2 linked regions of the Variovorax paradoxus genome follow. The protein of the gene in region 2 binds, or shares a complex with, the protein of the main gene of each other region. Links are inferred from orthologs where the notes say so. Each region holds a gene or a part of one and is shown on either strand. Other genes may lie near its edges.

What was found.
Region 1: the proteins of tig (region 2) and rpsG are in contact, whole or in part, in a crystal structure (PDB 3GTY), measured with the Thermotoga maritima proteins. The link is inferred for Variovorax paradoxus from one-to-one orthologs. Residues at the interface, in WP_004081061.1 of Thermotoga maritima: Glu122, Val124, Val129, Leu130, Tyr133, Glu188, Gly259, Ile262, Tyr263, Glu266, Ser270, Glu273, Gln274, Glu277, Arg308, Gln311, Ile312, Ser315, Tyr316, Glu325, Arg329, Arg336, Leu363, Phe366, Trp367, Arg373, Leu377, Arg381, Leu384, Glu387; in WP_004081843.1 of Thermotoga maritima: Lys34, Lys52, Lys55, Glu59, Arg62, Gln63, Glu66, Asn67, Lys69, Val71, Arg95, Ala109, Lys110, Lys111, Gly112, Arg113, Pro114, Glu117, Glu121, Ile124, Ala125, Tyr127, Asn128, Asn129, Thr130, Gly131, Lys135, Asp139, Arg142, Met143.

What each region holds. Positions count from the first base shown.
Region 1 is NZ_JAUSXG010000001.1:5,780,931-5,791,421, reverse strand. The notes cover bases 704-3,470. They hold rpsG (30S ribosomal protein S7), read right to left. Parts: upstream 2,441-3,470; coding sequence 1,967-2,440; downstream 704-1,966. Other genes in these bases: QFZ42_RS27475 (D-alanyl-D-alanine carboxypeptidase family protein), read right to left, coding at 3,141-3,470; rpsL (30S ribosomal protein S12), read right to left, coding at 2,590-2,967; fusA (elongation factor G), read right to left, coding at 704-1,870. In the rest of the region: more of fusA, read right to left, coding at 1-703; more of QFZ42_RS27475, read right to left, coding at 3,471-4,310; QFZ42_RS27470 (alpha/beta hydrolase), read right to left, coding at 4,353-4,985; QFZ42_RS27465 ((2Fe-2S) ferredoxin domain-containing protein), read right to left, coding at 5,058-5,411; QFZ42_RS27460 (VanZ family protein), read right to left, coding at 5,443-6,561; QFZ42_RS27455 (CopD family protein), read right to left, coding at 6,577-7,005; hemB (porphobilinogen synthase), read left to right, coding at 7,375-8,364; QFZ42_RS27445 (magnesium transporter CorA family protein), read left to right, coding at 8,430-9,590; QFZ42_RS27440 (DUF4148 domain-containing protein), read right to left, coding at 9,677-10,045; QFZ42_RS27435 (LysR family transcriptional regulator), read left to right, coding at 10,268-10,491.
Region 2 is NZ_JAUSXG010000001.1:1,751,990-1,762,653, reverse strand. Bases 5,086-8,025 are described here. They hold tig (trigger factor), read right to left. Parts: upstream 7,244-8,025; coding sequence 5,927-7,243; downstream 5,086-5,926. Other genes in these bases: QFZ42_RS08115 (efflux RND transporter permease subunit), read right to left, coding at 7,457-8,025; clpP (ATP-dependent Clp endopeptidase proteolytic subunit ClpP), read right to left, coding at 5,194-5,802. In the rest of the region: QFZ42_RS08155 (IclR family transcriptional regulator), read right to left, coding at 1-177; lon (endopeptidase La), read right to left, coding at 1,246-3,684; ATP-dependent Clp protease ATP-binding subunit ClpX, read right to left, coding at 3,815-5,080; more of QFZ42_RS08115, read right to left, coding at 8,026-10,612; QFZ42_RS08110 (efflux RND transporter periplasmic adaptor subunit), read right to left, coding at 10,609-10,664. UniProt on the Bacillus subtilis protein: Involved in protein export. Acts as a chaperone by maintaining the newly synthesized protein in an open conformation. Functions as a peptidyl-prolyl cis-trans isomerase.

The sequences.
Region 1 (10,491 bases), 4.0 Mb from region 2 along the record:
TGCCGGCGTAGTCTTCAGGCGTTTCGACTTCCACGGCCATCATCGGCTCGAGAATCACGGGGTTGGCCTTGCGGGCGCCTTCCTTGAAACCGAAGATCGCGGCCATCTTGAACGCCATTTCGTTCGAGTCCACGTCGTGGTACGAGCCGAAGTGCAGCGTGACCTTGACGTCCACGACGGGGTAGCCCGCCAGCACGCCCTGCGTCAGCGCTTCCACAACGCCCTTTTCCACCGCGGGGATGTATTCGCGAGGAACCACACCGCCCTTGATGGCGTCGACGAACTCGAAGCCCTTGCCGGCTTCCTGCGGCTCGAGCTTCAGGATGACGTGACCGTACTGGCCCTTGCCGCCCGACTGGCGAACGAACTTGCCTTCGGCATCTTCGACGGTCTTGCGGATCGTTTCGCGGTAAGCCACTTGCGGCTTGCCCACGTTGGCTTCCACGCCGAATTCGCGCTTCATGCGGTCCACGATGATTTCAAGGTGGAGCTCGCCCATGCCGGCGATGATGGTCTGGCCCGATTCTTCGTCGGTCTTGACGCGGAACGACGGATCTTCCTGAGCGAGGCGCTGCAGGGCGATGCCCATCTTTTCCTGGTCGGCCTTGGTCTTGGGCTCGACGGCCTGCGAGATCACCGATTCCGGGAACACCATGCGCTCGAGCGTCACGACGGCTGCCGGGTCGCACAGGGTTTCGCCCGTGGTGACTTCCTTCAGGCCCACGCAGGCGGCGATGTCACCGGCGCGGATTTCGTTGACTTCTTCGCGGTTGTTCGCGTGCATCTGCACGATACGGCCGATACGTTCCTTCTTGCCGCGCACCGGGTTGTAGACGCTGTCGCCCTTGGTCAGCACGCCTGAGTAGACGCGCACGAAGGTCAACTGGCCCACGAACGGGTCGGTCATCAGCTTGAATGCCAGCGCCGAGAACTTCTCGCTGTCGTCAGCCTTGCGGGTGACGGGGGCTTCGTCTTCGTCGGTGCCGTTGACCGGGGGAATGTCGGTCGGCGCGGGCATGTATTCGATGACGGCGTCGAGCATGGCCTGCACGCCCTTGTTCTTGAAGGCCGAACCGCACAGCATCGGCTGGATTTCGCCGGCGATGGTGCGCTGACGGATGGCCGCCTTGATTTCTTCCTCGGACAGCTCGCCGCCTTCGAGGTACTTGTTCATCAGCTCTTCGCTCGCTTCGGCAGCGGCTTCGACGAGCTTTTCGCGGTATTCGTTGCAGACGTCGGTCAGGTTCGCGGGGATTTCACCGTAGGTGAAGGTCACGCCCTTGTCTTCGTCCCAGATGATCGCCTTCATCTTCACGAGGTCGACGATGCCCTGGAAGTGCTCTTCGGCACCGATTGGGATCTGGATCACGACGGGGTTGGCCTTCAGGCGGTCCACCATCATCTGGCGCACGCGCAGGAAGTCGGCGCCGGTGCGGTCCATCTTGTTGACGAACGCGAGACGCGGAACCTTGTACTTGTTGGCCTGGCGCCAGACGGTTTCCGACTGGGGCTGCACGCCGCCGACCGCGTCGTACACCATGACGGCGCCGTCCAGCACGCGCATCGAGCGCTCGACTTCAATGGTGAAGTCCACGTGGCCGGGGGTGTCGATGATGTTGATGCGGTGTTCTTCGAACTTGCCGGCCATGCCCTTCCAGAAGCAGGTGGTGGCAGCCGAGGTGATCGTGATGCCGCGCTCTTGCTCTTGCTCCATCCAGTCCATCGTGGCGGCGCCATCGTGCACTTCACCGATCTTGTGGTTCACGCCGGTGTAGAACAGGATGCGCTCGGTCGTCGTGGTCTTGCCGGCGTCGATGTGCGCGGAGATACCGATGTTGCGGTAGCGCTCGATGGGGGTCTTGCGGGACATGATTTACTTTCGGGTTAAATGCGTTGAGCGCTGGGCCTTGAGTCCGGGCGACACCGCCCGACACTCAACACCCAACGCCCAAGCGAAGTTTGATTTTTAGAAGCGGAAGTGGCTGAAGGCGCGGTTGGCTTCTGCCATGCGGTGCACTTCATCGCGCTTCTTCATGGCGCCGCCACGGCCTTCCGTGGCTTCCATGAGTTCGTTGGCCAGACGCAGGGCCATCGACTTTTCGCCACGCTTGCGGGCGGCTTCCTTGATCCAGCGCATCGACAGCGCCAGACGGCGCACCGGGCGCACTTCGACCGGCACCTGGTAGTTCGCACCACCGACACGGCGCGACTTGACTTCGACCATCGGCTTCACGTTGTTGATGGCAACGGTGAACGCTTCGAGCGGGTCCTTGTCAGGGTTCTTCTTTTCGATGAAGTCGAGTGCACCGTAAATGATGCGCTCGGCAACAGCCTTCTTGCCGCCTTCCATGATCACGTTCATGAATTTCGACAGCTCGACATTGCCGTACTTGGGATCCGGCAGGATTTCACGTTTGGGGACTTCGCGACGACGTGGCATTTTTTAACCTCTTTGCTTCAGTTGGCACCGTTTCCGGCACCGCGAGAGCCAGTTCGGACTCTCACTTACTCGACCCGGGATTGGGTCACTTCGTTCGATGTGCCCGCCAAGGCAACCGAACACCGTTTGTTTTTCGACAAGAAGAAGGCTTAAGCCTTCTTGGGACGCTTCGCGCCGTACTTGGAACGCGACTGCTTGCGGTCTTTCACGCCTTGCAAGTCGAGCGAACCGCGCACGATGTGGTAGCGAACACCGGGCAAGTCCTTGACACGACCGCCGCGAACCAGCACGACGCTGTGTTCCTGCAGGTTGTGGCCTTCGCCGCCGATGTAGGAAATGACTTCGAAGCCATTGGTCAGACGGACCTTGGCAACTTTACGAAGCGCCGAGTTGGGCTTCTTTGGCGTCGTGGTGTAGACGCGGGTGCAGACACCGCGGCGTTGCGGCGAGTTCTGCATGGCAGGGCTCTTCGAATTGATCTTTTCGACCGTTCGACCCTGACGCACCAGTTGATTGATGGTTGGCATGAATGAATTAGTCCCAAAACAACCCGGCCTTGGCTGTGAAAACCGCCCTTGTCTTGACGTGACGCAAGGCAAGGAAGCCGGGAATAACGAAAACGTGAAACCCTTCGGAAAATTCCGAAAAGCCCACGAGTATAGCAGTCGGCCCCGCCGTCAGCAATTCCGGCGTGCCGACATCACTTGATCCAGAGCCGCACGGCGTCCCAGGCGCGGCCAAAAATGCCTGCCTGCTCGACGCCTTCCAGCGCCACCAGCGGCACGTCGGCCAAAGGCTGGTCGTCCAGGGTCACCTTGAGCGAACCCACGGGCTGGTATTTGGCGAACGGCGCCACCAGCGGCTCGGGGCGCGCCACCTGGGTCTTGATCTTGCTGGCGGTTCCTGCCGGTACCGCGACCACGATGGCCTCGGGCCGGCCCAGCTTGAGCGTATTGGCCTTGCCCTTCCAGACCGCAGGCGTGGCGGCCGGCTGGCCGGCGTCGAACAGGCGAACGGCGTCGTAGGCGGTGTAGCCCCAGTTCAAGAGCTTTTGCGACTCGTTGGCGCGCACCGTTTCGCCCGAAGTGCCCAGAACGATCGACAGCAGACGGCGGCCGCCGGTCAGGTTCGGGAAATCGCGCTTGGCGGTGGCGATCATGCAGTAGCCGGCGGCCTCGGTATGGCCGGTCTTCAGGCCGTCGACGGTCGGGTCGCGAAACAGCAACAGGTTGCGGTTGGTGTCATTGGTCGACGGCGTACCGGGGTAGCGGTACTTCTTGATGGCGTAGTACTTGGCTTCTTCCGGGAAGTCGCGCACCAGGCGCGTCGCCAGAATGCTCAGGTCGCGCGCCGTGGTGGTGTGACCGGGCGCCGTGAGTCCTTCGGGGTTCTTGTAGCTCGTGTTCTTCATGCCCAGCGCCTTGGCCTGGGCGTTCATGAGCTCGACGAAATGCTCCACGGTGCCGCCCACGCCTTCGGCCAGCGCCACGGTGGCGTCGTTGCCCGACTGGACGATCAAGCCCTTGATCAGGTCTTCGACCGGCACCTGCATCTTGGGGTCGATGAACATGCGCGAGCCGGGCATCTTCCAGGCGCGCTGGCTGACCGGCAGCGTCTGCGCCAGCGTGATCTTCTTGGCGCGCAGCGCGTCGAACACGATGTAGGCCGACATCAGCTTGGTGAGCGAGGCCGGCTCGACGGGGCTGTCGATGTCCTTCTGCGCGAGGATCTGGTTGGCCGTGACGTCGAGCAGCAGGTAGCTGCGCGCGGCAATTTCGGGCGGTGCCGGCACCTGGGCCGCGGCGATCACGCCAACCGAAGCGGCGGCGGTCAGCACCAGCGCGCGAAACGCGTCAAGAAAACGATTCATGGGAAAGATGGGGAGAAAACGAAAACAAAGCCCGCGGGGCTTTCATGCAGCGTCCGCGCGAAGATGGCGGACAACCAAGCTTTTGAGCAGCGGCAATTGTCCGTGAAAGAAATGGCCGCCCCCGGGGACAACCGTGACAGGAAGTGACTGCGACCGCGCCCAGTTCATGACGGCGGCCAGCGGCACGGTGTCATCGGCTTCGCCATGGACCACGAGCGTGCGCTCGTGCACCTCGGTCGGCAGCGTGGCCACGGAGAAACGAGAGGCCGCGGTTCCCACGAGCACGAGCTGCCGCACGTCGCGCGAAGCCCAGAGCTTTTCGGCCGCGCGGCTCGCGACAAAGGCGCCGAACGAAAAGCCGGCGATGGCCAGCGGGCCTTCGGGTGCGAGCTGGCGCACCACATCCAGCATGTCCTCGCACTCGCCGCGCCCTTCGTCATGCACGCCTTCGCTCGCGCCCACGCCGCGGAAGTTGAAACGCACCGCGGTCCAGCCGCAGGAGACGAAGGCACGCGCCAAGGTCTGCACCACCTTGTTGTCCATGGTGCCACCGAACAGCGGATGCGGATGGGCGATGACCGCAATGCCGCGCGAGGCCTCGGCCGGTAGATCGCGCTGGACCTCGATGACGCCGGCGGCGCCTTGGAGACGGATCTTTTCGGTCTGGGAATTCATGGTGCAAGAAATGGAACTGAGCGGATGCGATGCGCCGAGCGCACAGTACGAGCGCGGCAACCCCGATAAAGTTCAGCGGCCGACATCCGGAGGCAGCAACAGCCGCTCGACGACTTCGCCGTTCTTCAGATGCGACTCGACGATTTCGTCGATGTCGTCGGCATCCACAAAGGTGTACCAGACCGCTTCCGGGTAGACCACCGCCACGGGGCCTCCCGCGCAACGGTCGAGGCAGCCCGCCTTGTTGACCCGCACCTTGCCCGGCCCGGCCAGCCCGGCTTCCTTGACCTTTGCCTTGCAGCGGTCGAAGCCTTGCTGGGCGTTGTGCAGGGCGCAGCTGTCTTCTCCGTTCTTGCGCTCGTTGAGGCAAAAGAAGATGTGGCGGCCGTAGTAGCCGCGCGGCGCGGCAGGATTGGAACTGGGCATCAGGCGATTTTAGTGACGCCGGCCGCGCGCTTCAGGCCGCTGCCGGTTGGCCCCGGCGCGACAGCGCGGCCACCACGTAGGCAAGCACCGCGAACGGCCAGACCCATCCCAGCCACTGCGCCAAGCCATGGAAGCGGATGAAGCGCCCCTGCTCCCAGGTGGCCAGGGTCTGTGCGAAATACGCGCTCTCGGGCGCCTGGTTCAACAGGCTCAGCTGGATCACGAGCCCCACCAGCAGCAAGGCTGCGCACAGCCGGCGCGGCGCCCCCAGCAACAGCATGCCGGCAACAAGAGCCGTCGCAATGCCGACCTGTGCCGGCAAGCCCAGCCAGGCCCATGCGTGCTCGGGCCCATAGCTCAGCGCCGCCGACAGCGCCGAGGCGCCGATGCCCGCCAGCAGCGTGAGCGGCAGCAGCACGGCACGCCGGGCCACCGTGCGCGTCACCAGGAAGGCCAGCAGGCACGGCACCAGGGCTCCGAGCATCACGCACAGCAGTTCGACGGCAGGCACCAGCGGCTCGAGTTCGAACTGCCGCAGCGGCATCCAGTCGATGAAGGGCGTGTCGAGCAACCACTCCGACACGGCGACCTCCAGCCGCTCGAACACCTGGCCGAGCCCGAAGGTCACGGCCGCCGGAAACAGCAGTGCGAAAGGCCACAGTGCCAGCAGCACCAGCGCGCCGCGGGAATCTTCGACAAACCACTGCGAACGCGTGCGGCTCCAGCGGGCCACCGCCCCGAGGCGCTCCAGCCCCGCTGCCAGCATGGCCCCCAGAAGGGCGCCGGAGGTGTTCAGGCCCAGGTCCACGTTCGACGGAATACGGGCTGGAAGATAGCTCTGCAGCGTCTCCATGGCGAAAGCCAACAACGCGCCCGCGACGGTGGCTTGCAGCATGGCACGCCAGCCGCGGGCGCCCGGCCGCGCGCGCAGCACGGCCAGCGCACACAGGAAGCCGAAGGGAACATAGCCGGCGACATTGACCGCGAAATCGAAACCCGTCCAGTATTTGGGCCAGGACGCCGACAAGTAGGCCCAGGGCGCGATGCCCTGGTCCCGCCAGTCGGCGAACGGATACAGGCTGGCGTAGACGATCAGCGCCGCATAGGCGAGCGCAAGGGGCAGCGCGGCGGACTTATGCTGGGTCTCCACCGTCCGGTACCCGGCTCAGAACGGCTTGACGACCACCAGCACCACGATGCCGAGCAGCAGCAGAACCGGGAGTTCGTTGTACCAGCGGTACCAGCGGTGGCTGCGCTGCTGGCCCCCGGCCACGAAGCGGCGCAACAGCACGCCGCAGCCATGGTGATAACCGATGGCCGCCAGCACCAGGGCGAGCTTGGCGTGCATCCAGCCGTTGCCGGGGCCTCGCCCGATGCCGTAGCCCAGCCAAAGCCACAGGCCGAAGCCCAGCGCCGGAACGGCCAGGAAGGAGGTGAAACGCAACAGCTTGCGCGCCATGAGCAGCAGGCGCTCGCGCTCCGCGACGGACTCGGGCGGAACCATCGCCAAGTTGACGAAGATCCGGGGAAGATAGAACAACCCGGCGAACCAGCTGGCAATGAAGACGATGTGAAGCGATTTGACCCAGAGCATGGAGGCAGTTTAGTGGTCGACTGCGCCATCTCCCGGCCTTTGGCGAGCCACCCGGCCGGTCAGCAGGCAAAAAAAAAGCCCGACGTCTTCACGCCGGGCTGGGAAGCCCTTTTGCTGTCACACATCAAGGCACCCGCTCAGGGAGGAAAAGCGGGGAGCGGCAAGCCGCCCGCTTCAGAATTTAACAAAGACGAAACAAGGTTTCAAGCGACTTGACCACTTTCTTTGACATTTTTGTTGAAAAAAAGAGAACCTTCGAGCTACTAATTTGAATGGTTGTCGGACAACTTCCCGTGCAAGCCCCGTACCGCGAATTGTCACTTCAGGCACAATTTTCCGCTTATGACGCCCCCTCTCTCTCCCTTTGCCATGTATCCGGCCGGCCGGCCACGCCGTTTGCGGCGCGACACTTTCACCCGCAATCTGGTCAGGGAACACGCGTTGACGGCGCACGACCTGATCTACCCGGTGTTCGTGCAGGAGGGAGAGAAAAAGCGCGATGCCGTGTCTTCGATGCCCGGCGTGGACCGCCTGAGCCTCGACCTGCTGCTGCCGGTGGCCGAGCAGTGCGTGCAAGCCGGCATCCCGGTGATGGCGCTCTTTCCGGTGATCGACGCCAGCCTCAAGACGCCAGCGGGCGACGAGGCCTTCAACCCCGATGGACTGATTCCCCGCGTGGTCGCAGCCCTCAAGTCGCGCTTCCCGGAACTCGGCGTGATGACCGATGTGGCGCTCGACCCCTACACCAGCCATGGGCAGGACGGGCTGCTCGACAACACCGGCTACATCCTCAATGACGCCACGGTTGAAGTTCTTTCGAAGCAAGCGCTCACACAGTCACAAGCCGGCGTGGACATTGTGGCGCCCAGCGACATGATGGATGGGCGGATCGGCGCCATCCGCACCGCGCTGGAGGCGCGCGGCGACATTCACACGCGCATCATGGCCTACAGCGCCAAGTACGCCAGCGCCTTCTACGGCCCGTTCCGCGACGCGGTCGGTTCGGCCGCGACGCTCGGCAAGAGCAACAAGAAGGTGTACCAGATGGACCCGGGCAACAGCGACGAAGCGCTGCGCGAGGTGGCGCTCGACATCGCCGAGGGCGCCGACATGGTGATGGTCAAGCCCGGCATGCCGTACCTCGACATCGTCCGACGCGTGAAAGACGAGTTTCACGTGCCCACTTTCGCCTATCAGGTGAGCGGTGAATACGCGATGCTCAAGGCGGCCGCCCAGAACGGCTGGCTCGACCATGACGCGGTGGTGCTCGAAAGCCTGCTCGCTTTCAAGCGCGCCGGTGCCGATGGGGTGCTCACCTACTTTGCGCTCGACGCCGCCCGTTTGCTACAAAAACAATAGCGCAGTGCTTCGGACCTGCAGCGCGGGCCGAGCGACATCCCAACAAAGAGAGCGACAGGCCGGCCATGCGCATTTTCGAAATCAACCGCTCGCAAGTGAGCGAGCATCCGGCGCTGGCGCCGCTCACGGTGCCGGGCGCCTGCGGCGCGCAAGGCTACGTCTGGATTTCGCTCACGCGGGACGAGTTTCGCGCATCACTGGCGGAGGTTCAGCAGATCCTGCAGTCCCTCTGCCTGACCCAGCTGGTCGACCTGCACGTGGCCGACCTGCTCAACGACCAGTTGCCTTCGCACTACGACTTCACCTCGCAGTACGACGTGCTGGTGTTCCGGCGCCTCTCCGCGGGCCCCGGCCAAGCCGCCCTGGGCAATGGCAAGGGGACCACGGCTGGCGAACCGCCCCTTCCCACACCGTCGCGCCGCGGCCCTCCGGTGCTGCGCCGGGTCGACACCCGTCCGGTGGGTTTTGCACTGTTCGACCGCGTGCTGCTGTCGGTGCACCCCGAAGACGGCGCGGTGCGCGACGCCTTTGCCGCCCGCCTGCTCGCCGCCGGATCGCCGGACGACAAGGGCGCCCCGGCGCTCGACGTGCGCGCCACCTCGGCCCGCGTGCCCACCGGCACCGCCGACCTGATGCTGCGCGTCGTCAACCAGATCGTCGACGGCTACCTGGACATGCGCCGAGAGCTCACGCGCCAACTCGACCACTGGCAGACCGAGCTGATCGATCCGCGCAGCCGCTTCACCAACTGGGGCGCGCTGATGGAAGCGCGGCAGTCGCTGCATCACCTGGACGAAATCTGCGAAGACCAGCGCGCCGCCATCCAGGACTGGATCGATTCGCAGGAAACGCTGCCTTCTCCAAAGGGCGAAGTGGAACAACGCGAGCGGGAACTGATCATGGTGCGCAGCCGCGACGTGCTCGAGCACATCGAACGCGTGGTGCACCATGTGCATCGGCTCGAGCAGAACGCGGAAACCGCGGTGCAGATGCATTTCAGCGTGCAGGGGCACCGCGCCAACGACATCATGCGGGTGCTCACCGTGCTGACCGCCATCTTCCTGCCGCTCAATCTCATCGCCGGCATCTTCGGCATGAACTTCGAGTTCATTCCGCTCGTGCACAAGGCGGACGGCTTCTGGATCGCGATGACCGCAATGCTGGTCATTGCGCTGGTGCTGGTGCTGGTGTTCTGGCGCAAGCGCTACCTGGCCCGCACGCGCTGATCTCGGCCCATCCGCACCACAACGAAAAAGGGCCACGCTTTCGCGTGGCCCTTTTGCATCTCGGCAGCCCCGAAGGGCGGCTTCAATTACTTGGCGACGGCGCCCGAGCCTTGCTGGGCTTGAACGCGTGCGTCCATCGGGTGGGCCATCGTCGAGATGACCTTGCTGTTGACGCGCGAGCCGCCGGTCACGTTCTGGTCGGGAGCGTAGGCAGTGCGAACGGCTTCGGCTTCGACGAGCGCGCGGTCCTTCGACACGGCGACCGTTTCCGGGCCGCGCGAACCGCGGGTCACGTTCTGGTTCGGAGCCGATGCGGTGCGCACGGCTTCGGCGTTGACTTCGTCGCGGCTCTTGGTCGAGACGGCGGTGTTCACGCCATCGTAGGATTCGGCTTGGGCGCCGGTGGCGGCCAAAAGGGTCAGGGCAGCGGCGGCGAGGATGTGCGAGGTCTTCATTTTCAGTTCCTTGTTCGTTGGATGGTTCGTCCACCAGGCTCGCTGGTTGCTCACCTGTGCGGCGAGTTTCCAACTGAATGACCTCGGGAAAACACGTGGAACAGAGACACCGTGTTTCCTCTATTGAAACAATGACAGCCCAAAGGCAAGCAGCTGATTGAACGTGCTCGCTGGAAAATCGGCGCTTGCCGTTCCCGGAACAGAAACAATAGGCGCTTTGACATGGACAGTCTCGATCTGATCAGAACCTTCCGGGAGGTTGCTTCGCACGGCAGCTTCTCGCATGCGGCCAAGAAGCTCGACATGTCGAAAGCCACCGTCAGCAAGTATGTGGCCGAACTCGAAACGCGCTTCGGCGTGCGTCTTCTCAACCGTTCCACGCGTTCGGTGAGCCTGACGGACGCAGGGCAATTGCTGCTCGAGCGCAGCACCCCGGTGCTCGAGAT
Region 2 (10,664 bases):
ATACCCCGCGCTCACCAGCGTCGCGGTGAGGCGCGATACCGTGGCCTTGGGCAGGCCCGTGGTGTCCGCCAGCTCGCGATTGCTCATCGGGGCCGCCGCCATCCCGATGACCTTGAGCAAGGCCAGCCCCCGGCCCAGCGCGCTGACTTCTTCTTTGCTCCCCGCCGCATCGTTCATGAACCCGAACCCTTATTTATTAGCGTTTCTTGATTCTTCAGCAGAAAAGTTGAAAAGTTGCAGACCCCGGTCAATCATTGTCATTTTGAAACACTCGACGTTGCTGAGCGGCGAAACCCCGCCAGGCGCCGCTCCGAACCGAGATGGTCAAGACAGATGACCTTGGAATGCCGGGATGTCGTGCGAGGCGCAGCCGCGCACGGCGTTCATGCGCCAACGGCCAGGAGACGGCTCGTCCGGCCGAAAGCCGTCCCCGCCTACGCAGGAACGGGCTCATCGCAAGTTGGTGCCCGAGGCCGGAATCGAACCGGCATGACCGTGAGGTCGAGGGATTTTCTTACCACTTCGGCTTTCGCCGCCGGCATGCTTGCCGTTCGTGGTCTGGAGCACGCCTTCACCATAGCCTTGCAGCCGTAGGTGCCCGCCGTCTGCTCTCTACACCTTCCCACGAACCTTTCGATTCAGGGCTTGGCTCGGCGTTGGCTCGGGCGCTTGCGCGCTCAGGGCGTTCACCGAATTTGACGGGCTTCACCTTCGAAGTTTCCTTCGAAGGGCTCAAATTGCTTCAAGTCCCTTGTGTCTACCAGTTTCACCACTCGGGCTGGCATGACTCGTTACCGAGTCCATTTCGCCCGGCTGCTTCCGGGCTTGCTTTCACTCTCGCTTGGCTACGTGCCTACCAATTTCGCCATCCGGACACTCGAATTGAACGTCGACGATAACCCAAACAAGACGAGCCCCGGCAACGTAGATCGACGGGGCTGTTTTTTTTGATGGAGGGTGGATCGAACTGATCAGAGAGGGGTGGAGGCGCGACCCGGAGTCGAACCGGGCTAGACGGATTTGCAATCCGTTGCATAACCGCTTTGCTATCGCGCCACGCTGCTGAAATCGAACTCGCGAAAAAAAGGGAAGCATTGCTTCCCTTTTTCAAAAACTGGAGCGGGAAAAGAGTCTCGAACTCTCGACCTCAACCTTGGCAAGGTTGCGCTCTACCAACTGAGCTATTCCCGCGTTTCGAGCCTCGAATTATAGAACACTTTTTCGGGGCCCGGCAAGTTTTGCCGATCAATGTTTGACAGAGCCCTCGGAGGGCCGTGCTTCGCGCTGCTTGGCGAGCTCGGCCACGGCCGCGGCAGAAGCCGCGACCTCTTCGTCGGACAGCGGTTCCGGCATCTTCTCGAGCGCGATTTCCAGCACCTTGTCGATCCACTTCACCGGCACGATCTCGAGGCCGTTCTTCACGTTCTCGGGAATGTCCTGCAGGTCTTTCGCGTTCTCTTCGGGAATCAGCACGGTCTTGATACCGCCGCGCAAAGCGGCCAGCAACTTTTCCTTCAGTCCGCCGATGGCCGTGACCTCGCCGCGCAGCGTGATCTCGCCGGTCATCGCGACGTCTGCGCGCACCGGAATGCCGGTGAGCGCCGACACGAAGGCCGTCGTCATCGCGGCACCCGCACTCGGGCCGTCCTTGGGCGTTGCGCCGTCGGGCACGTGGATGTGGATGTCCCGCTTCTCGAAGATCTCGTCCTTGATGCCCAGGCGACGCGAGCGGCTGCGCACCACCGTGCGTGCGGCCTCGACCGATTCCTTCATCACGTCGCCCAGCGACCCCGTGCGGCTGATCACACCCTTGCCGGGCATGGTGACCGCCTCGATGGTGAGCAGGTCGCCGCCGACTTCGGTCCACGCCAAGCCGACCACCTGGCCGACCTGGTTCTGCTTCTCGGCCAAGCCGAAGCTGTACTTGCGCACCCCGAGGAAGTCGTTGAGATTGCTGCCGTCGACCGTGACCTTCGGCGTCATTTTCTTGAGCAGCAGGCCCTTCACCACCTTGCGGCAGATCTTGGAGAGTTCGCGCTCCAGCGAACGCACGCCGGCTTCACGCGTGTAGTAGCGCACGATGTCGCGCACAGCCTCTTCGGTGACGAGGAGTTCTTCTTCCTTGACGCCGTTGTTCTTCAGCTGCTTCGGCAGCAGGTACTTGAGCGCGATGTGCGTCTTTTCGTCCTCGGTGTAGCCCGAGAGGCGAATGACTTCCATCCGGTCGAGCAGCGCCGGCGGAATGTTCATCGAGTTCGAGGTGGCGACGAACATCACGTCGGAGAGGTCGAAGTCGACCTCGACGTAGTGGTCGCCGAAGGTGTGGTTCTGCTCCGGATCGAGCACTTCGAGCAGCGCGCTCGAGGGATCGCCGCGGAAGTCGGTGCCCAGCTTGTCGATTTCGTCGAGCAGGAACAGCGGATTGCGCGTGCCGATCTTGTTCAGACCTTGCAGCACCTTGCCCGGCAGCGCGCCGATGTAGGTGCGGCGATGGCCGCGGATCTCGGCTTCGTCGCGCATGCCGCCGAGCGCCATGCGGGTGTACTTGCGGCCGGTCGCCTTGGCGATCGACTGCCCGAGCGAGGTCTTGCCCACGCCCGGCGGGCCCACGAGGCACAGGATGGGTGCCTTGACCTTGTCGACGCGTTGCTGCACCGCGAGATACTCGAGGATGCGGTCCTTGACCTTCTCGAGGCCGTAATGGTCGGCATTGAGCACCGCCTCGGCGTTGGCCAGGTCGTGCTTGATCTTGGTCTTCTTGCTCCAGGGCAGGCCCACCAGCACGTCGATGTAGTTGCGCACCACGGTGGCTTCGGCCGACATCGGCGACATGAGCTTGAGCTTCTTGAGCTCGCCCTCGGCCTTCTTCAGCGCGTCCTTGGGCATCTTGGCGAGCTTGATCTTTTTCTCGATCTCCTCGATGTCCGCGCCCTCTTCGCCCTCGCCAAGCTCCTTCTGGATCGCCTTGACCTGCTCGTTGAGGTAGAAGTCGCGCTGGTTCTTTTCCATCTGGCGCTTCACGCGCCCGCGGATCTTCTTGTCGACGTTGAGGATGTCGACCTCGCGTTCGAGCTGCCCGAACAGGTTCTCGAGCCGCGCCTTGACGTCGTCCAGGTCGAGCACGGCCTGCTTGTTGTCGAGCTTGAGCGGCAGGTGCGCGGCAATGGTGTCTGCCAGACGGCCCGGATCGTCGATGCTCGAGATCGAGGTGAGGATCTCGGGCGGGATCTTCTTGTTCAGTTTGACGTACTGATCGAACTGCTGCATCACGGCACGGCGCAGCGCCTCGACCTCGGTGCCCTTCTCGCCGCCTTCGGGCGCCTCGACGGGCGTTACGTTGGCCGAGAAGTGGGTTTCACCGTCGTCGATGCGGTTCACGCGCGCGCGCTGCTGGCCCTCGACCAGCACCTTCACGGTGCCGTCGGGCAGCTTGAGCATCTGCAGGATGGTGGAGACGCAGCCGACCTCGAACATGTCCTCGACCGAGGGCTCGTCCTTGGCGGCGGCTTTCTGTGCCACCAGCATGATGCGGCGCTCGGCCTCCATGGCCAGCTCGAGCGCCTTGATGCTCTTGGGGCGTCCCACGAACAGCGGGATCACCATGTGAGGGAACACGACGACGTCGCGCAGCGGCAGCAGCGGCAGGTCGATCGCGTCGGCAGGCAGGGGGGTATGACCGGACATGAATATCCTTTGATTGATCAGGCAAAGATGGATGGGTGTTGGGGCATTTCAAGCCCGCGCACCCGGTCTTTGTCGAAGGCGCCGGAAGCTTCGGTGAAAAGAGCCGGCGCCGCGTTCATTCAAGCCTCGCTCAAGCCTTCTTGGCCGCTTCTCGGTACACGAGCAGCGGCGGCTTGTTTTCATCGATTGTGGATTCTTCGACCACAACCTTGTCGACGTTGGTGGCATTCGGGAGCTCGAACATGGTGTCGATGAGCGACTGTTCGAGGATCGAACGCAAGCCCCGTGCCCCGGTCTTGCGGGCCAGCGCCTTGCGGGCAATGGCCTTGAGCGCCGCGGGGCGGATTTCGAGGTCGACGCCTTCCATTTGCAGCAGCTTGGTGAACTGCTTGACCACCGCGTTCTTGGGCTCGGTCAGGATCTGCACCAGCGCGTCTTCGCTGAGCTCGGCCAGCGACGCCACCACGGGCATGCGGCCCACGAGCTCGGGAATCAGGCCGAACTTGATCAGGTCTTCGGGCTCGACTTCGCGGAACACCTCGGTGATGCTGCGCTGCGCCTTGCTCTTGACCGAAGCCCCGAAGCCGATGCCCGAAGCCTCGGTGCGGTTTTCGATGACCTTCTCGAGGCCGGCAAACGCGCCGCCGCAAATGAACAGGATGTTGGTCGTGTCGATCTGCAGGAAGTCCTGGTTCGGGTGCTTGCGCCCGCCCTGCGGCGGCACGCTGGCCATGGTGCCTTCGATGAGCTTCAGCAGCGCCTGCTGCACGCCCTCGCCCGACACGTCGCGCGTGATGGAAGGGTTGTCCGACTTGCGCGAGATCTTGTCGATTTCGTCGATGTAGACGATGCCGCGCTGGGCCCGCTCGACTTCGTAGTTGCAGCTCTGCAGCAGCTTCTGGATGATGTTCTCGACGTCTTCGCCCACGTAGCCGGCTTCGGTCAGCGTGGTGGCGTCGGCCATCACGAACGGCACGTCGAGCATGCGCGCCAGGGTTTGCGCCAGCAGCGTCTTGCCCGAGCCCGTGGGGCCGATCAGCAGGATGTTGCTCTTGCTGAGCTCGACGTCGTCGCCCTTGGCCTTTTCCTTGTGGCGCAGGCGCTTGTAGTGGTTGTAGACCGCCACCGACAGCATGCGTTTGGCCGGCTCCTGGCCGATCACGTAGTTGTCGAGGTTGGTCTTGATTTCCAGCGGCGTGGGCAGGTCGCTGCGCGCCTCGCGCGCCTCTTCACCGGCCGGGAGCTCGTCGCGGATGATTTCGTTGCAAAGGTCGATGCACTCGTCGCAAATGAAGACCGAAGGGCCCGCGATCAGCTTCTTGACCTCATGCTGGCTCTTGCCGCAGAACGAGCAATAAAGCGTTTTTTCGCTGGAAGAGCCTTTTTTTTCGGCCATGGACAGGTGCCTCGTTACGGGGTAGGACAATGATAACTAAACAAAAACGGCGTTTCCCCTATGGAAAACGCCGCTTTTTTGCCTTTTGGCGACGCCGGCGCCGCGGCGAAGGCTTAACTGCGTTTTGCAATGACCTGGTCGACCAGGCCGTAGTCCTTGGCTTCGTCGGCGGTCAGGAAATAGTCCCGTTCGGTGTCCGACTTGACCTTTTCGAGGGGCTGGCCCGTGCGCTCGGCCAGGATGCGGTTCATCTGGTCTTTGGTGCGCAGGATGTCGCGGGCGTGGATTTCGATGTCCGTGGCCTGGCCGCGGGCGCCGCCGAGCACCTGGTGAATCATGATCTTCGAATTGGGCAGCGAAAAGCGCTTGCCCTTTTCGCCGGCCGCCAGCAGGAAGGCACCCATGCTGGCCGCGAAGCCGATGCACATCGTCGAAACGTCGGGCTTGATGAACTGCATGGTGTCGTAGATGGCCATGCCGGCGCTCACGCTGCCGCCCGGGGAGTTGATGTAGAACGAGATGTCCTTGTCCGGGTTTTCGCTTTCGAGGAACAGCAACTGCGCCACCACGAGGTTGGCGGTCTGGTCGTTCACCTCGCCCACCAGGAAAATGATGCGTTCCTTGAGGAGACGCGAATAGATGTCGTAGGACCGCTCGCCGCGGCCCGACTGCTCGATGACCATCGGGATCATGCCGAGGCCTTGAATATCCTGTGCGCTCATTGATTTGCTCTCCGGAAAAGGGTTCGTTCGCTGTTCGTATTTAACTGTACGCCTGAGTGAAATGGGGCTCGTGCCGCAAAGCACAAGCCCCATTGGCGTTGCGGGCGGCGGTGCAGCCCGGCGCTCAGCCTTGCTGCTGAGCCATCAGTTCGTCGAACGACACCGACTTTTCGTTGACCTTGGCCTTGCCGAGCACGAATTCGGTCACGTTGTTCTCGATGACGACCGCCTCGACCTCGGCCAGGCGGTTGTTGTCGCTGAAATACCAGCGCACCACGTCGGCCGGCTTTTCGTAGCTGGCGGCCAGCTCATCGATGTGGGCCTTGAGCTGCTCGGGCTTGGCTTGCAGGTTGTTGGCGCGCACCAGTTCGGCCACCACCAGGCCCAGGCGCACGCGGCGCTCGGCTTGCGGGCGGAACACTTCTTCGGGAATCGGCGCCTTGTCGGCGTCCTTGATGCCGCGCTGCTTGAGCTCGGCGCGGGCGCCTTCGATCATGCGGTTCACTTCGGATTGCACGCTGGCGTTCGGCAGGTCGAGCTCGGCGTTCGCCACGAGGGCGTCCATCACGGCGTTCTTGTTGCGGGCCAGCAGGCGGAACTTCACTTCGCGCTCGAGGTTCTTCTTGATGTCGGCGCGCAGGCCTTCGACCGTGGCTTCGGCGATGCCGAGCGACTTGGCGAGCTGTTCGTTGACTTCCGGCAGGTGCGAAGCTTCGATCTTCTTCACCGTGACCATGAAGTCGGCCTGCTTGCCGGCCACGTCTTTGCCGTGGTAATCGGCCGGGAACGACAGCGGGAACGTGCGGCTGTCGCCGGCCTTCATGCCGCGCACGGCGTCTTCGAATTCCTTCAGCATCTGGCCTTCGCCCACGATGAACTGGAAGTCCTCGGCCTTGCCGCCCTGGAAGGTCTCGCCCTCGATCTTGCCCTCGAAGTCGACCGTGACGCGGTCGTTGTCCTGCGCGACGGCGTCTTGCGCGCGCTGTGCGAAGGTCCGGCGCTGCTTGCGCAGGATGTCGAGCGTCTTGTCGATGGCGTCGTCGCCCACTTCAGCCGAGAGCTTCTCGACTTCGGCGCCGGACAGGTCGTTGATCTTGACTTCGGGGAACACCTCGAACACCGCGTCGAAGGCCAGTTCGCCTTCGGGCGACTCTTCCTTCTCGGTGATGCGGGGCTGGCCGGCCACGCGCAGCTTGGCTTCGTTGGCGGCTTGCGAGAAGGCTTCGCCGACCTTGTCGTTCATGACTTCATAGTGCACCGAGTAGCCGTAGCGCTGGGCCACGACGTTCATCGGCACCTTGCCTGGACGGAAGCCGTCCATCTTGACGGTGCGCGCGAGCTTCTTGAGGCGCGAATCGACTTCTGACTGGATGGTGCCGACCGGCAGGGTCAGCGTGATCTTGCGTTCGAGCTTCTCGAGAGTTTCAACGGTCACGGTCATGGTGTCTTCCTTGTGAGGGGTGTGGCTGGTGCGCGGGGCCGGACTCGAACCGGCACGTTCTTGCGAACGTCAGGACCTAAACCTGGTGCGTCTACCAATTTCGCCACCCGCGCTTGCCAAATTTTTCAGGTGAATGCAAAGGCGGACGGCCCTGGTGCCGCGGGTTCGCCGCTGCCCAAAGACCGTCCGCCTGAAATCGGTCAACCGCGTATTTTAAACGCTAATCAGACCCTCTTTCGGCTCCCGCTTGACGCGGAATGCGGCGGCGTACATCGCCGGCAGCGCCAGCAGGGTCAATACGGTGGCCACGATCAGCCCGCCCATGATGGCCACGGCCATCGGCCCCCAGAACACGCTGCGGGAGAGCGGAATCATCGCCAGCACCGCCGCCGCGGCGGTCAGCACGATGGGCCGCAGGCGCCGCACGGCCGATTCGACGATGGCGTCCCAGGCCGGCACGCCCGCCGCGCGGTCGCTCTCGATCTGGTCGATCAGGATCACCGCGTTGCGCTGGATCATGCCCATCAGCGCGATCACGCCCAGCAGCGCGACGAAGCCGAAGGGCCGGTTCAGCAGCAGCAGCGCCCCGGCGACGCCGGCAATGCCCATGGGGCCGGTAATGAACACCAGCAGCGAGCGGCTGAAGCTGTGCAGCTGGAGCATCAGCAGCGTGAACACCAGGAACAGCATGATCGGTACGCCCGCGACGATGGAGGCCGAGCCCTTGCTGCTTTCCTCGACCGCGCCCGCCACCTCGATGCGGTAGCCGCCCTCGCCGGCCGCATGCCAGCCCGCTTCGAGCTGGCGCAGCTTCGGCAGCAACTCCGCGGTCACGGTGGCGCCTTGCAGGCCTTCGACCACGTCGCCCTGCACCGTGATGGCGTAGTCGCGGTTCTCGCGCCACATCACGCCCGGTTCCCAGGTGAATACCGGCCGGGCGATCTGGGTCAGCGGAATGGAACGTCCCGAGGCGGTGGGCAGATAGGCATTGCCGATGTCCGAAATGGCCTCGCGCTCGTCGGCGGACTGGCGCAGCACGATGTCGATCAGCAGATCGTTTTCGCGGTACTGGCCCACCGTGGTGCCGGAGAACATCGTCTTGGAGGCCTGGGCGATCGCCTGGCTGGTCACGCCGAGTGCGCGGGCCTTGGCCTGGTCGACCTCGAGCCGGATCACCTTGACCGATTCGTTCCAGTTGTCGTTCACGCCGCGCATGTTGGCGTTCTCGCGCAGCACGGCCTTGACTTCGTCGGCGTGGCCGCGCAACTGCGCCGGGTCGGTGCCGATCACGCGGAACTGCACCGGGTACGGCACCGGCGGTCCGTTGGGCAGCAGTTTCACGCGTCCGCGCACCTCCGGAAACTCCTGCGCCAGCAGCGCGGGCAGCTTGATGCGCAGGCGTTCCCGCACTTTCAGGTCCTTGGCCAGCACGATGAGCTGCGACACGTTGGTCTGCGGAAACACCTGGTCCAGTGGCAGGTAGAAGCGCGGCACGCCGGAACCGATCCAGGTGCTGACCGTCTTCACGCCCTCTTCTTTCATGATGCGCTGCTCGACGCGCCTGGCGACCTCTTCGTTCGCCGGGAACGAGGTGCCCTCCGGGAACCAGATGTCCACCATGATTTCGGGGCGGCTCGAATCAGGGAAGAACTGCTGCTGCACCTTGCCCATGCCGAAGATGCCGAGCGCGAAAATCAGCACCGTGGCACCGATGGTCAGCCAGCGATGCTCCACGCACCAGTTCACCGAACGGCGGAAGGCGTTGTAGAACTTCGTGTCGAACAGCTCGTGCGGCGGCGCGTCGGGATCGTGCGGCTTGACCTTGAGCAGCAGCGTGCCGAGGTAAGGCACGAAGTACACCGACACGATCCACGACAACACCAGCGCAATCACCGTCACCGCAAAAATCGCGAAGGTGTACTCGCCCGTGACCGACTTCGCGATGCCGATGGGCAGGAAACCCGCCGCGGTGATGAGCGTGCCGGTCAGCATCGGCTTGGCCGTGACGTCGTAGGCGAAGGTGGCGGCGCGCACCTTGTCGTAGCCTTCTTCCATCTTCCTCACCATCATCTCGACCGCGATGATCGCGTCGTCGACCAGGAGGCCGAGCGCGATGATCAGCGAGCCCAGCGATATCTTGTGCAGCCCGATGCCGAAGTAGTTCATGGCAAGGAAGGTCACGGCCAGCACCAGCGGAATGGTGATGGCCACCACCAGCCCGGGACGCATGTCGATGTACCAGCCGAAGCGCCCGCCCTTGTGCAGGCCCAGCGCAATGATGCTCACGGCCAGCACGATGGCCACGGCCTCGATCAGCACGCCGACGAATTCATTGACCGAACTGGCCACCGACACCGGCTGGTCTTGTACCTGCGCCAGCTTCACGCCGGCCGGCAGGCGCTGGTCGATCGTCGCCGTGGTAGCGCGCAGCGCCTTGCCCAGCGCGATGATGTCGCCGCCCTTGGTCATCGAGACCCCGAGCGCAATGACCTCCTTGCCCTGGTGGTGCACCTTCACGGCCGGCGGGTCGACGTAGCCGCGGCGAATCTCGGCAATGTCGCCAAGCTTCAGCTGGTTGCCCGAGCTCCCGCGGATCGGCATTTCGCGCAGCTGCTCGACGTTGGTGAACTGCCCGGCCACGCGCACCTGCACCACGTCGAGCGGCGACTGGATCGTGCCCGCGCTTTCCACCGCGTTCTGCGAACCCAGCTGCGCGAGCACGGCGTTGAAGTCGAGCCCCAGCTGCGCCACGCGCTTCTGCGAAATCTCGATATAGACCTTCTGGTCTTGCACGCCGAACTGGTCGACCTTGGCCACATCCTTCACGCGCAGCAGTTGCTGGCGCACGTCGTCGGCCAGCGTCTTGAGCTCGGCCTGGCTGAAGCCTTCGCTCTCCAGCGCGTAGATCACGCCATAGACATCGCCGAAATCGTCATTGAAGAACGGGCCCTGCACGCCCGGCGGCAGCGTGTTGCGCATGTCGCCGATCTTTTTGCGCACCGTGTACCAGACGTTGGCGACGTCGCCGGCCTTGGACGAATCCTTGATCTGGAAAATGATCTGCGACTCGCCCGGCTTCGAATAGCTGCGGATCTTGTCGGCGTACGGCGCCTCCTGCAGCGTGCGCTCGAGCTTGTCGGTAACCTGCTCTGCCACCTGCTGCGCAGTGGCGCCGGGCCAGTAGGTGCGAACCACCATGGCGCGGAAAGTGAACGGCGGATCTTCGTCCTGGCCGAGCTGGAAGTAGGCAAAGGCTCCCAGCACCATCAGCACCACCATGAGGTAGCGCGTGAGCGGCGCGTGGTCCAGCGCCCATTTGGAGAGATTGAAGCCTGCGGGCTTGTCGGTCGTCGCAGCGCCCTGCGTCATTTGGCCGCACCCGTTGCAATCTCCTTCTTGGTGGCAGCAACGGCTTCCACAG